Regions from separate parts of the Microbulbifer hydrolyticus genome, predicted to be linked through region 1. Evidence: predicted binding sites of a transcription regulator. Region 1 holds the regulator's gene; the other holds the start of a gene.
The links. Region 1 encodes PhoB, which activates phosphate uptake and scavenging genes when phosphate is short. Its sites were predicted from a motif close to TGTCATAAANNTGTAACA; they were not measured.
Positions count from the first base shown of each region.

Region 2: a site for PhoB is predicted at 5,599-5,616, ahead of GTQ55_RS10835 (OprO/OprP family phosphate-selective porin). Genes of this name have one in related genera too.

Region 1 covers NZ_CP047491.1:86,921-94,267, reverse strand. The annotation lists gene GTQ55_RS00410 (dicarboxylate/amino acid:cation symporter) at 1-613, opposite strand, end outside; gene GTQ55_RS00405 (chorismate--pyruvate lyase family protein) at 826-1,413, shown strand; gene ubiA (4-hydroxybenzoate octaprenyltransferase) at 1,443-2,324, shown strand; gene phoB (phosphate regulon transcriptional regulator PhoB) at 2,457-3,161, shown strand; gene phoR (phosphate regulon sensor histidine kinase PhoR) at 3,297-4,610, shown strand; gene GTQ55_RS00385 (hypothetical protein) at 4,678-5,037, opposite strand; gene GTQ55_RS00380 (DUF938 domain-containing protein) at 5,059-5,655, opposite strand; gene yaaA (peroxide stress protein YaaA) at 5,662-6,441, opposite strand; gene GTQ55_RS00370 (DUF4265 domain-containing protein) at 6,505-6,996, opposite strand; gene GTQ55_RS00365 (M48 family metalloprotease) at 7,101-7,347, shown strand, end outside.
Region 2 covers NZ_CP047491.1:2,547,238-2,554,584, forward strand. The annotation lists gene GTQ55_RS10805 (hypothetical protein) at 1-441, shown strand, start outside; gene GTQ55_RS10810 (sigma-70 family RNA polymerase sigma factor) at 756-1,907, shown strand; gene GTQ55_RS10815 (acyloxyacyl hydrolase) at 2,153-2,626, shown strand; gene GTQ55_RS10820 (glycosyltransferase) at 2,881-4,083, opposite strand; gene GTQ55_RS10825 (hypothetical protein) at 4,113-4,298, opposite strand; gene GTQ55_RS10830 (TraB/GumN family protein) at 4,313-5,251, shown strand; gene GTQ55_RS10835 (OprO/OprP family phosphate-selective porin) at 5,737-6,978, shown strand; gene GTQ55_RS10840 (indolepyruvate ferredoxin oxidoreductase family protein) at 7,060-7,347, opposite strand, start outside.

The DNA.
Region 1 (7,347 bases):
CGTAGGGCGCAAATGCCATCAGCACACCGACCATGCGCATAATCACATCGTTCAGGTCATTGAAGAAACCGGCAATTCGCTGGCCGGGCTTGCCGCTGCGGGAAATTGCATAGCCCATCAACAGTGCAAACACGATGATCTGCAGCATGTTGCCTTTTGCCATCGCATCCACCGGGTTGGTGGGAAAGATATTGATCAGCACCTCGGACAGTGGTGGCGAGGGCTGCGGCTCAAAAGCAGCATCCCCGGCGATGCCCTCCATACCCGCCCCGGGCTGAATCACGATGGCCAGCAGCAGCGCCAGCGAAATGGCCGCAGCTGTGGTTACCAGATACAACAGCACCGTCTTGCCCGCCAGTACCCCCACACGGCTACCTTCCGAAAGGGCGCAGGAACCACAGATCAGCGAAACCAGCACTAGCGGCACAACCATCAGCTTCAACGAGGCGATGAATATCCGGCCGATAATGTCGAACAGACCATTGGTCAGGTAATTATTGATAAAACCGGTCACCCCGGCCCCCAGCACCTGGCTGGTATTGAGAACATTGCAGATCAGGCCGACTGCGATCCCCGCGATCATGGCCAGTACAATTTTTTTGGTGAGCCCCATGGTCCATCCTGTCATTGCTCCAGCAAATACTGGAATTATTCAATTAGGCCACTATACGTGACGCGAAGGTGCGGCAACCGGCACCGCCCCCAATTTATTCGAAGGAGTCGCGCAACTATATCGGTCGCATCCGGTCTGGGCAAAGTTCCCCCCGTTTCCCCGCAGCGCCGGTCGGGTACAATGCGGTTATTTGAACCTGCGCGGAGTCTGCGTTGTACCACGCCCCCTACGAGTCACCTTTCCTGGCCATCGGTGACTGGCATCCACAACCCCTGGAAAGCCTCCACGGACATACGCCCCCGGAGCAGCTGCTGCCGTGGCTGCTGCATCCCGGCTCCCTCACCGCCGCACTCAAACATCTGAGCCACGGCGAGTTTAGCGTGCAGATACTCAGTCAGGGCTGGCAGCAACCCAACCTCGAAGAGCGCCGCGCCCTCAACCTGAAAGAGAGAACCCGTGCGCTGGTGCGCGAAGTGCTCCTCTACGGCAGCGACGAACAGCCGTGGGTGTATGCCCGCAGTGTACTCCCGGAACGCACCCTCGGCGGCAAATCCCGCTACCTGCGCAACCTCGATAACCGCCCACTCGGCGAACTCCTGTTTAGCCAGCCTGACATCCGCCGCGGCCCCATCGTCCTCAATCGCCTTGCGCGCAACCCGCGCTGCCAACAGGCGGAACTGGATACGATGGAGCCCCAGGCCTGGGGACGCCGCTCCACGTTCTGGCTGCACGACAAACCACTACTGGTTGCGGAGACCTTCCTAAGCAGCTTCAATCCCCACAAAGCACCCCTGGCCTGAACACAACGGCCAATAACAAGAGAGAAACCATGATCAGCCAACAGATCCAGCAGCGCTGGCCCGCCGCCCTCCCATACTGGCAGCTCGTCAGGCTGGACCGGCCCATCGGCTCTCTGCTGCTGTTGTGGCCCACCTGGTGGGCGCTGTGGATTGCCGCCAAGGGCTGGCCCGGCTTGCACCTGTTCGTTGTCTTCACCCTCGGTGTGATCCTGACTCGCGCTGCCGGCTGTGCGGTCAACGACTTTGCCGACCGCAACATAGACGGCCATGTAAAGCGCACCAACCAGCGCCCGCTCGCCACCGGAGCAGCCACCCCGAAAGGCGCGATGATGCTGTTCGGCGGCCTCATGTTGCTCGCCTTCCTGCTGGTACTCACCACCAACAAGCTCACCGTCCTGCTGTCACTGCCGGCGCTGGCGCTGGCTTTCTGTTATCCCTTCGCCAAGCGCTACACGCACCTGCCGCAAGTGGTTCTCGGTTCGGCGTTCAGCATGGGAATCCCGATGGCGTTTGCCGCGACCACCGGCGAGGTGCCGGCGGTGGCGTGGCTGTTGTTCACTGCCAACCTGTTGTGGACGGTGGCCTACGACACTTTTTACGCCATGGTAGACCGCGACGATGACCTCAAGATCGGGGTCAAATCCACCGCGATCCTGTTTGGTGACATGGACCGGGTAATGACCGCCAGCCTGCAAGTGATGGTGATTCTGGCACTGTTGATGCTGGGCAGCCGCGAGTCGCTGGGTGCCCTGTATTACTGTGGCCTGGCGGTCGCCGCGGGGCTGTTTGGCTATCAGCAGTGGCTGGTGCGGGAGCGGCAACGGGATGACTGCTTCAAGGCATTTCTGAACAACAACTGGGTTGGGGCAACCATTTTCATGGGAATTTTTTTCCACTTTCTGGCGAACTGATTCGAGCCTGTTCCCCGATGGGTCGTGATCGGCGCCCTCCTGTCATATATTTGTCATTAAAGTGACGTTAAATGGCCACTCTAGGAAGTGTCAGTTGAATGGCGCACTCATCAGTTAGGGTATGGCAGAACGATGCACAGCAAGACGATTCTCATAGTCGACGACGAAGCCCCGGTACGGGATATGTTGCGTGTAGCCCTCGAGATGGCAGATTACCGCTGCCTGGAGGCGGAGAATGCCCAGGCGGCCCACGCCCTGATCATCGATGAGAAGCCGGACCTGATTCTGCTGGACTGGATGCTGCCAGACGTCTCCGGTGTCGAGCTTGCGCGCCGCCTGAAGCGGGATGAGCTGACCGCTTCACTGCCAATCATCATGCTGACGGCGAAGGGTGAGGAGGATCACAAGATCAAGGGGCTGGAGACGGGTGCAGACGATTACATCACCAAGCCATTTTCCCCCCGGGAGCTGGTCGCGCGCCTGAAGGCAGTATTGCGTCGTGCGGGCCCGAGTACGCCGGAAGAGCCGCTGACCGCGGGCGGTCTGGTTCTGGATCCGGTCAGCCACCGGGTGACGATCAACGGCAACCCTGTGGAAATGGGCCCCACCGAGTTTCGCCTGCTGACCTTTTTCCTGTCCCACCAGGAGCGCGCTTATACACGCACGCAGTTGCTGGACCATGTGTGGGGCGGCAACGTGTACGTTGAGGAGCGCACCGTAGACGTGCACATCCGCCGGCTGCGCAAGGCGCTGACCATTGACGGTCACGAACGCTATATCCAGACAGTGCGCGGCACCGGTTACCGCTTTTCTGTACAGACCGTGGAAAGGGTGTAATCCTAATCCCTGAAAGAATCTGGGGCTCCGTTAGAGCCCGGAGGCACCCGGCACTCCGCCTTCGCTAAGGTTTTCGCGTATTACCTGCTCTGTTTTGCGCGCAACTCCCAACTCTAAACAGATGGCCCAACCATCATGCTCGATCGCAGTATTGGCGAATTCTCGCGCTTTATCGTCATCGCCCTCGGCACCACCATTTTCGGTTTCTCGACCGGCCACTGGTGGCTGGCGCTTTGTGCCGGCCTCAGCGTCTATCTCTTCTGGTTGCTCTGGCAACAACGCCAGTTCGACCGCTGGCTTGCCAACGGCCGTCGCGGTCCCGCACCGACCAGCTTCGGGGTATGGGGGGATATTTCCGACGATTTCTATCGCCTGCAGCGCCGCCACCGCAAGGAAAAGCAGAAGCTGCACTCCATGCTGCGCCGGGTACAGGACAGTACCAGTGCGCTGCGCGAGGGAATTGTGGCGCTGGAAGACGAAGGCACCCTGGCGTGGTGGAATCCGGCGGCAGGGCAGATGCTGCGGTTACAGACGGACGATGCGGGCCAGCCACTGATCAATTTCGTGCGCGACCCGCGCTTTGTCGAGCACATGTACCAACGCATGCAGGGACAACTCGACCGTTACCAAGAGCCGATTACGCTGCCGGCGCCGGGTGACGATTCACGCATACTGCAAATGGAAGTGACCCGCTTCGGCCAGGACGAGGCGCTGGTGATCGTACGGGATGTGACACGACTGCATAATCTGGAGCAGATGCGCCGGGATTTTGTGGCGAACGTTTCCCACGAATTGCGCACCCCGCTGACGGTGATTGCAGGGTACCTGGAAACTCTGCAGGCCAGTGGCCAGGCGCCAAAAAACTGGGACCGGCCGCTGGGACAGATGAGCGAGCAGACGGCGCGCATGACCAGCCTGGTAAACGATCTGCTGTTGCTGGCGCGGCTGGAAACATCAGAGCGCGATAGCGGGCGCGACCGGGTTTCGGTGCGGGAGCTGATGGAGCGTGTGGCCGGGGAAGCGCGTTCACTGAGCGCCGACCGCCATGAAATTTCAGTGCACTGCGAAGAGGACTGCATCCTTACCGGCGACGCGGGCGAGTTGCACAGCGCGTTTGCCAATCTGGCGTTCAACGCAGTGAAGTACAGCCCCGATGGCGGGCCCATCGAATTGCGCTGGAAAGCCGATGCTGCCGGCGGTCACTATTCGGTGAAGGACGCGGGAATCGGTATTGACCCGATGCATATCCCGCGGCTGACGGAGCGCTTTTACCGGGTGGATGCAGGCCGATCGCGGGAAAGTGGTGGCACAGGCCTGGGGCTTGCGATCGTCAAGCATGTGCTGCTTCGCCACAATGCCAACATGAGCGTGGCCAGCGTGCCCGGCCGCGGCAGTACTTTTACTCTCAATTTCCCCCCCCAGAAGCTAACCCTCGCCAGTTCCGCCTGATCCTGTTGCCTGACCGGATAACAAAAAGCCCCACGGGTGGGGCTTGGGGGGCGGGGGCAGGGCGCGGCTACTCTAGTTCCTGCAGGCGACGCTCTTCACCACCCGCGCGATAACTCACCTCTTCACCATCCGGCACCGGCTGCGCGTTTTTCTGCACGGTGATGTGCACCAGCTTGCGGGCACTGTTGCGGATCAGCAGGTGCTCCCGGCCCTCGTCGTCCACCGGCAGATTGCGCTCGCCAATAAGCCCATCGCGCAGGGCGCGTAGCTGGGGCACATCGCGATAGCGGTCCAGCTCTTTCGACAGCTTGTGTTTCATGCGCTCGGACTCGTGCAGCGCCGCCGCTGTCTCGCGGTACTTGGCGAAAAAAAGCACCGCCGCAACCGCAGCGGCAATTGAAACGGTAACTTCAAACCATGGGGGCATAAGACACTCCTGTTTTCTGGTTTAGCGTTGCCACACCAGCAACTGGTTGTTGGCAGGCAGGTAGTTGTTCTCGGTTCTGCGCAGGCCTTGCGCTTCCGCCAGCTGGTCCAGCCACTCCAGGTCACGGATACCGCGCAAGGCGTCCTTCTCCCTGAGCCGATCATCAAAGCCGGCGTTGCCCGGACCTATGTACTCACCGCCGATCTTGAACGGGCCGTAGACAATAAATTGCCCGTTTTCCGCAAGTACCCGCGGCAACCGCTGGAACAGCATCTCTACCGCCGCAGCGGGCATGATATGCAGGGTGTTGGCGGTAAATACGGTATCGACCGAAATGGCTGGCCAGGGGCCGGTGACATCCAGTTCAAACGGTGGCGGCAGGTTGTCCGCTGGACACTGCTTGAGCCACGCCTGTACCTCGTGCAGATTCTCCCGGCGCTCTGACGTCTGCCATTGCAGGTGCGGCAGGCGGGGGGCGAAATACACCGCATGCTGGCCGGTACCGCTGCCGATTTCCAGCACCCGGCGGCGACCGGCCAGCAGGCGCTGCAGGTGGCCGAGGATGGCCCCGCGGTTGCGCCCGGTGGACGGTGCGTCGGGCAAGGGTTGTTCACTCATCACAGGTCAGGCCGGTTGCTCGTCACGCAGGAAAACCCAGTCATTCCCCGTTGAGTGTTCGGCGCTGTAATAGTACCCGGCCACATCGAAGTCTTTCAGCTGCTCGGCCTTTTTCACCCGGTTGTCGATGGCCCATCGGCTCATCATGCCGCGCGCCTTCTTGGCAAAGAAGCTGATCATCTTGTACTGGCCGTTTTTCCAGTCCTTGAAATGCGGGGTAATGATCTCCGCCTCAAGGTTTTTCGGCTGCACGGACTTGAAATACTCGTTGGATGCGAGGTTCACCAGCTCCCGGCTCTTGAGTGCCTTGAGCTGCTGGTTGAGGGCATCGGTGATCTTGCCATCCCAGAATTCATACAGGTTCTTGCCGCCTGCATTGGCGAATTTGGTGCCCATCTCCAGCCGATAGGGTTGCATCAGATCCAGCGGGCGTAACAGACCGTATAGACCTGAAAGCATGCGCAGGTGCTTTTGCGCAAATGCGAAATCCCGCTTGCCAAGGGTTTCTGCCTCAAGCCCGGTGTATACGTCGCCCTTGAACGCCAACAGCGCGGGGCGGGCGTTTTTTTCGGTGAAGGGACGCTTCCAGCTTTGGAAGCGGTCGTAGTTGAGCACACCCAGCTTGTCGGAGATTTTCATCAGGCTGGAGATGTCCTGCGGGCTCAACGCCTTGAGTTCCTTGATCAGGGCCGCCGACTCCTTGAGGAAGTCCGGTTGGGTCGAATCCAGCTCGGGAATCTCGCTCTCGTAGTCGAGGGTTTTGGCGGGGGAGATAACGATCAGCATACAGCTCACTCTAATAAATTTTTCTAGCCTTTCGGGGCTAAAGAAAGCGCACGCGCAGCAGCTTTATTCCGGTTTGAGGATGTCCTGCCACCAGTTGAGGGGGGTCTGGCCATCCACCGGATCGTAGACATTACCGTAGTACCAGACACTGTTGGCACCGTCACAGACGCTGTTGAGGATCTGTTCAATCTCGGCAAAGCCACAGCTCACGTGAATGCTGTATACCAGCAGGCGCGGGCTCTCCATGTCCAGCTCGCCGCCGAGCTTTTCCAGCTGCGGGGTAAGCTGATCGGAAAGCTTGGTGCTGTCGCCGCGGCAGAACACACGCACCGCCAGGTTGCCGGAGCGCTTGATCAACTCGAAACTGGGCTTTTCAGGGTCCTGACGGTCCACCTTGATGGTATCGCCGCTGGCAATCCCTTTGATAAACGCTGGCGAACGCACCAGCTGCACACTGTCATCCTCGTTGACCCGTACTTGCATCCGCTCCACCACCGGCTCGCCGTCCGGATTGGTGCCGGCGAACAGTTCGATAATCTGCAGTGCGGTCGTCATAACCTCGGTCTCCGGACTGTGTAAAATAGCGGCTATCCGTTACTGCGCAGGCATTTGCCGCCCGCGCGGTAGCTTCGAATCGAACATTATACAGGGAGTGATCTATGATTCCGCGTTCAATCTCAAACCGCCTGCTCGCCGCAGCCATCGCCGCGGCCATGACCACCGGTATCGCCGGCTGCGCAGTCAACCCGGTCACCGGCAAGAAGGAACTGTCCCTGATGTCCCAGGGGCAGGAGGTGGCGTTGGGAGAACAACAGTACCCGCAGGCGCAGCAGACCCAGGGCGGCGAGTACCTGGTGGACCCATCGCTGCAGACCTATGTGAGCCGCGTGGGGCAAAAGCTGGCAA
Region 2 (7,347 bases), 1.7 Mb from region 1:
ACCCATCGCTTCAGTGCAACCCTCCCCATCCCCGTCATCCTGTTCGCTATTCTGGCCCTCCCCGCCACTGCCGAAACCCTTCAGAAGCGTCTGCAGCAATGCAGTCAGTTCAGCGACGATGAAAAACGCCTCGCGTGTTACGACAAGCTATCGGGAGGCCTGCAACAGCACGCCGAGCAGCAGTTCGGCCAGGAACAAAAGCAGGTGATCGAAGAAGCGCCGGACTCGATAACGGCCACCATTATTGATGCGAAAGAAGGGGCCTACGGCAAATTCACATTTACGCTGGACAACGGCCAGATATGGCGCCAGGTCGATAGCAGTAGCCGTGCAATCTGGCGGGGTGGCGAGCAGGTAACGGTGGAGCGCGGCGCGCTCGGCTCTTTCCTGATGCGTAAAACAACCGGCGGCCGCACCCTGCGCGTAAAACGGGTCAAGTAGTCGGCAATACAACGAATTCCATGCCACGTCCGCCTCGGCGTGGTTATAGCTGCTTCGCATAGCGGGCGCACTTTTCATTTCCATCCTGTTGGCCGGCGCGCCGTGCGGCCTTTTTCCTGCTCCCCATCCCCATCAAAAACCTTCTGGTCGGCCTTTTTCCGGCGCACTATTCAACCATCATCTATAGTCAGTTTGTCTGCATGGCACTTTGTACGCCATGCCTCGATCCTGCGAAAGGACGACGCCGGTGGTTCTACGGCAGGCAGGCGGTCGAAATGAAGACACCGCACTGCCACAAGCATAAGGTTCAGACTTTGTCCCGAGTAAATATCGACTCAAGGGATGACCAATGGCTGAAGGAAAATAGCAACAATGTGACCGGGGATACTTTCTCACAGGAAGACCCGGAACAACCCATACAGGCTCGCACGGATACACCTGAAGAGGAGACCGCATCCAGTGAGTCGCTGGCGGAAAACGTCAGTACACCGATGCAGAATTATCTGAAACACCTGTACCGGCTCGACCTGTTGACCCCACAAGAGGAGCACACCACCACCTGCCTGCTGCGCGAACTGGAGGACAAGATCATCGCCCTGCTGCAGAAGCGTGGCATTACCCTGGTGGACCTGCGCAGTGAGGGCGTGGAACAGCGCGGCAGTACTGGCGCCTACGACCACGGCCTGATCATCGCAAAGGCCACCGAGCTGCTGGAAACCGGAAAGATTTCCCAGCGGGACCGCAGCTCCCTGCAAAACCTGATGAAGCGTTTCAAGGCACAGCGCAAGAAACTGATTCAGTGCAACCTGCGCCTGGTGATCGCCATCGCCAAGCGGTTCCGCAATCCGTCGGTGCCGTTTATCGATCTGATTCAGGAGGGCAATGTGGGCCTGATGAAGGCCATCGAGCGATTCAAGCCGCAGATGGGTTACCGTTTTTCCACGTACGCTTACTGGTGGATTCAACAGGAAATCCAGCTGACATTGAGGCGCAATGACGATCTCGTTCGTCAGCCTGCCAATGTGCAGGACGACCTGAGAAGTATCTACCGCGCCATCAACCAGGTGCGCTCGGAGGGATTACCGGCGTCGGATCAAAATGTCGCCAAGCAGACCGGGCTGGACCTGGAGCGGGTGCAGAGCCTGCTAAAACTGCCAGGCCCAACCGGCTCACTGGACGACCCGATCTCTGACGACCAGAGCAGCACCCGGCTGGATTACGCCCCTGCAAACGAGTTGTTCAATACCGATGAGCTGGTGTCTAACCAGGAACTGGCACAGCGGCTCAGGGATGCCGTTGCCAAACTGCCACCACGCCAGCGCACCGTACTGAGCCTGCGCTACGGTCTGATTTCCGACCGGGATTGCTCGTTCCGGGTAATCGGCGAACAGCTGGGGCTGAGCCAGGAGCGTGCAAGGCAATTGCACTCCGACGCACTGCGACAACTGAAACGGCAGTGGCGCTAGCCACTACCTGTTCTTGCCCTACAAGGCACACCAGTTCCCTGGTGTGTCTTGCTTGCCATCGCCCCAATTCCGGCTAACCTTGCAAAGATCAGCGTCTAACAGCAATAACTGGCGATCGCATTATGCCTTTACCCCGAGTTCGCCCTTCTCTGGGCCATCGTTTACCCTGCCTGCTTCTCCTCGTCGGCGCGGCTGTTTCCCACACTTCATTTGCCGAGGGGTGGCTGCAAGAAGGCACAAACGAATTGATTTTAAGTGGAGGCAAAGGCCTTGGAGACGCGCTTATTCAACAGAAGTCCATCGCAGGCTCCAATATGGTCGGCGCCAACTGGTCCTACCTGTTCTACGATTATCCGAGCAATCACCATTTTCAGTGGTGGGCACAAGTCAGCTACAGCTATATGTGGCGCGACTATCGGGGACAGGACCAGAAACAACACATCTGGGAGCTGAAGCCCGTGCTGCGCTGGTATCCACGTCGGCAGGCCCAGGGTTTATTTGGCGAAGTGGGCGTGGGCGCGGCCTACCTGGACGAGCGCAGTTTTGGGGCCATCGACCTGTCTACCAACCTGAATTTTTCACTGCACTTCGCCGCAGGCTATACCCTGCAAAGTGGCAACACGGTGTCACTGCGGTACAGCCATTTTTCCAATGGCTACACCAATACGCCAAATCCGGGGTTCGATTTTGCCTCGTTGAACTGGCACACCGCGTTCTGAAATCCTGAATCAGCCGAACCGCAACAAAACGTTCACACGCCGGCGGTTGCCAATCGGACCGAAAACGCAGTGGAATAACTACCCCCGCCATTCCTTCTGGGCGACCTGGGCCCGGTATACATCGCCGGGAAAATCAATGAGACCTTATCCAACCTGGCACTGCACGGGGATTTTGCTTCACTGTTTGCGCGCGCCGCGTAAGAGTGCACCCCGGACACCAAAGCCAAAGCCAGAGCCAAAGCCACCTGGCAGATTTATACGCAGCTGACTTCCTGAAGCTCGCGAAACCAGTCCACCGCCTGCAATGTTGTTTCCGAAAGACTGAATCCTGAAAATTCTACCGGCCGGGGTTGCGCCAGGATCCCGCTGGCAACAGCGGCAATGCTCTCTGCGCTGCCGGCGCCAGCACCTGATGCCCCCTCCCGCATCTCAACAACACCCTGGGGGAAACACTGTTTCAACAGCTCTACCCCGGTACCACCGGTTGCAATAGCAGGACACCCCATTGCCAGGGATTCAGCCACGATTCGCCCGCTGGATGGCGGCAACTTGCTGCGATCATCGGCGAGATCGAATGTAATGCGCGCGCTGGCATACAGCTCGCGCATGTCGCGACGCTCCCCCAGAAACAGCACATACTCCGCGAGCCCCATGGATTCGGCCCTCTGTTCCAGGGCCCGGGCGAACTTTTCATGCCCAGGGACTACATTGCCCACCACCAGGCCGAAAATATCTGACCGCTCTTGTTTGAGTGCGGCAAGCACGTCGAGAAAACGCTCCTGCCCCCTTCCCGCCCCTACCGGGCCCGGCAACAGAAGCCAGTTGCGCTCCTCCAGCTGGGGAAAGTCATTGAGCAGTCGATGGTGCCAATGTCCGGAGACTGGTGCATTTTTATCCAGCTCTCGGGTATTCACCCCGCGATACAGCGTACGCAACTTTTCTGTGGGTTCATTTCCCGAAGATTCGACACTTGCTCGTGCAGCCACGAATTTTCCGGCGTACCTCCGTGAGAGCTGCTCCGCCAGTGCATTAGAAGCGGAAAGCACCAGCTCACCCTGCGCCAGGGCGGGATTGATACGGCGCCCACGAAACAGGCCAACTGAAGGCCACTGATGAATACTGGTGACCAGCCGCGGGCGCTGCCGCGGTTCCATTTTTCTCAGTACCCGAGTGGCGTGCCAGGCACACAGAGGGCCGCGGCACAGCAGGATATCCGCCTGTAATGTATCCAGTAGACGACGAAGCTTGCGATGAAGTCTGGCATTTACCCACTTGGTCTGATTGAGCGGTAATTCAAAATGCCGGCAGTTGTGCAGGGTAAGGCGCGAAACTAACGTACCACCGGAGGAAATCACAACGGAGTCCTGCCCTTGTCGGGCGAGTTCCTGGGCAAACTCCAGCGTCTCCTGCGCGAGCTCCCCCGCCTCGAGGGACGGCACCAGTTGAACAATTCGCATAGCTCTCTACGCCTCAATCCACAGTCCTGTTACTTTGCCCCCGCCCAGCGCCGCATTTTCTGTGACAACATCCATTGCGAAGGAACCACGATTGTACAGCTGATTTCTGCGCCAAGATGCACAATTTCTGCAATGGCGATGTAAATCACAATTACCGCGGAATCCTGTAGAATTTTTGCCACTTCGATTTCAAAATCACGACGCCAGCGGCACATTGAGAGGAATCTGTATGATGACCGGAAACCAGAGGGCAAACAGCCTCTCGCGCTTCATCACTCCCCGCGCGCTTTACCGCGCAATCACCTGTTGCGTATTCATTTTCCTCATCGCTGCCAACCCGGCGCTGGGCGCCAATGACCGGGGCTTGCTGCTGGAAGCACAGAAAGGCGACCGCACGGTGTATCTACTCGGCTCCATTCATCTTGCGGATCAGAGCTTCTATCCGCTGCGTGATGCGATTGAAAAGGCCTACCGCGATAGTGATGCACTGGTAGTGGAAGCGGATGTGATAGCGATGGAGTCCGACCCGGCACTGCAGCAAAAGGTCATGCTCGAGTCTCTTTACCCTCCGGGACAGCAACTGAGGGACAACATCCCTCCCAAGATCTACGCCCAGCTGCAGGAATGGCTGCGTAAGCGCCAGATTCCCGAGGCCAACTTCAACCGCATGCGCCCCGCCATTGCCATGATTACCCTGAGCCTGATCGAAATGCAGGCGCGCGGCCTCGATCCCAAAGCCGGGATTGATCGGCACTTTCTCAACCTGGCCCATAAGGAAGGGAAGACCACGCTACAGCTGGAAAGTGTGATACAGCAACTGCGAATGCTGAATAGCCTCGACAAGCCGGAACTCTATTTACAGCAGACTCTGGACCAGATCTCTGAAATGGACACATTCGTGCCGCGTATGAAAAAGGCCTGGAAATCCGGTGACCGGGAAGCAATCCACCAACTGGTGATTCAGGAAGGTCTGGACGAACACCCGGAGTTTGAAGCGCTGTATGAGTTGCTTTTCTTCCAGCGCAATCGGGAAATGGCGCAAAAGATCCGCGAACTCAGCGACAAGCACAACAAACTGTTTGTGGTGGTTGGTGCCGGCCATCTCGTCGGGGCGCAATCCATAACCGAGTTGCTGGAAAAATCCGGGTATTCCATTCAACAGATTTGACCCGGGTCAAAATACGCACAAGTCATCCTCTTACCGGCCAACACCAGTAAGAGAATGACCGATAAAGGAAGTAATACTGCAAGCTGCCATCGACACAGCAGCCAAACACCCTTATTCCGCACAATCGGGCGACACGTAGTAAGCGTCCTTGCAATATGACGCCAGAGATAACCACAGTATCCAAGCGTGTGCGGCCAGTAGTACAATCTTGAATCTACACTTCCTTCCGACCTCTATTGTGCGATGCGTGTCAAAGGTGACATTCGGTACCCGCGAGTGACCAGTGATGAGCAGCACTCCCCCCTGGATCACCTGACCGAAACCATCGCCTGCCCATACAGCACATTTATTACAGCTTTATTACAATTTGTAATATTTAATTTTATGGGGTTTTCCTATTTCAAAAACGTTTCCAATTTCTGACAGAATTGTGATGCTGCTACAATCCCGCGCCATCAACACAACCAAACCAGACAGGAATCAACATGCAACCCTTTCCCAAGAGCCTGATGGCCATCACGCTGACCAGCTTGCTCTCAGGCACGGCGGCAGCGGATCAGGCGGAAACCAAAGGTGGCCTGAAGATCACGTCCGATGACGGCAACTTTTCTGCCTCTCTGGGCGGGCGTATCCACTTTGATACCTACCTGTTCGATACCGATATCGAGGACCCGGTAAGTACCACGGAATTTCGTCGCGCCCGTATCACCCTGAAGGGGAACATCTACGACTGGGGCTACGTGCTCGAGCAGGATTTCACCGGCGGCGATACCTTGAGCGGATATCGCGACGTGTTTCTTTCGCACAAGTTTCTGAACGGAGAAGTGCGCATCGGCCAGTTCAAGCCGTTCCGCTCCATGGCGGAAATGACCAGCTCCAACGAGCTCACCATACTGGAAAGGCCCTTCTCGAGCTCCACCGGTCTGTATGACGGCAACCAGTTCCAGCAGGGTATCGGCTGGACCGGTGTGCTGGACTGCTTCACCCTGGGCATGATGGCGTTCAACCTGCGCGATGCCGGTACCCCGCGCAACGAAGGTGTCGGCGCAGCCGGCCGCCTCGCATGGCACCCCATCAATACGGATACGGCCACTTTCCACCTGGGTACTTCCGTCAGCTTTGAGAACGCCAACCGGAACTCAAGTGACCTGACCGCAGAAGCCGATTACGCCGGCCGCCGCGGTCCTAGCCAGCTGATGGCAGTCACTCCCGGCGATCTGGGCGGACACGCTACTACCGCGGCACTGGAACTGGCGGGCAGCTACGGCCCTCTGTATATCCAGTCAGAGTACGCAGTGGGCGGGTTCGACGCGGACTACTATGTATCCGAACTGGAGTTTGAAGACTGGTACGGGGCCCCTGCTCCGTTTGCCTGCGACCCACAATTCGGCTGTTACATTGCCGACCAGGATGTACACACCTGGTACATTCAGGGCAGCTGGATGATCACCGGCGAGCACAAGCCTTACAGCACAAAACGCGGCGCCTTCAGCTCAGCGAAACCCGCTGGCACCGGCCTCTGGGGTGGCGCCTGGGAACTGACCGCGCGCTATGACACCATGGAAAACCGCGATATCCGCAACTTGCAGGCGAGCAGCGCCATCATTGGCCTGAACTTCTACGCCAACCGCAATGTGCGCTTTATGGCGAACTATATTTTCGGTGACGACGACTTTACCGGCGATGGCACCAATCAGTTCGGCCTGCGCGCGCAGATCAACTGGTAACACACCGGTAACACCGAAAGAAGCAACAAAAATGGCGAGCCACTGGCTCGCCATTTTTTGTTTACGTCAAGGGAAGCTTGGTTACCCCACCTGTTGCGCCTTGGCCGGATCAAACACCTCCACGGGGGCAGACGTAGTCTCGGGGCTCGCTTCGGGATTGTAAAAACGCTGCAGGGAAACAGCGCGGGCTTCCTGGGCCAATTCCACGTTTTTGTCCTTAATCAGGCCATAACCGCGAATCACGTCCGGGTAACTGAGCAGCTCAATTGCAGCTGCATGGTTCTCTGCATTGAGCTTGCCAATCACCTCATCAACCAACTGTTCATACTCACCGATCAACGCCCGCTCCATTTTACGCTCGGCGGTATA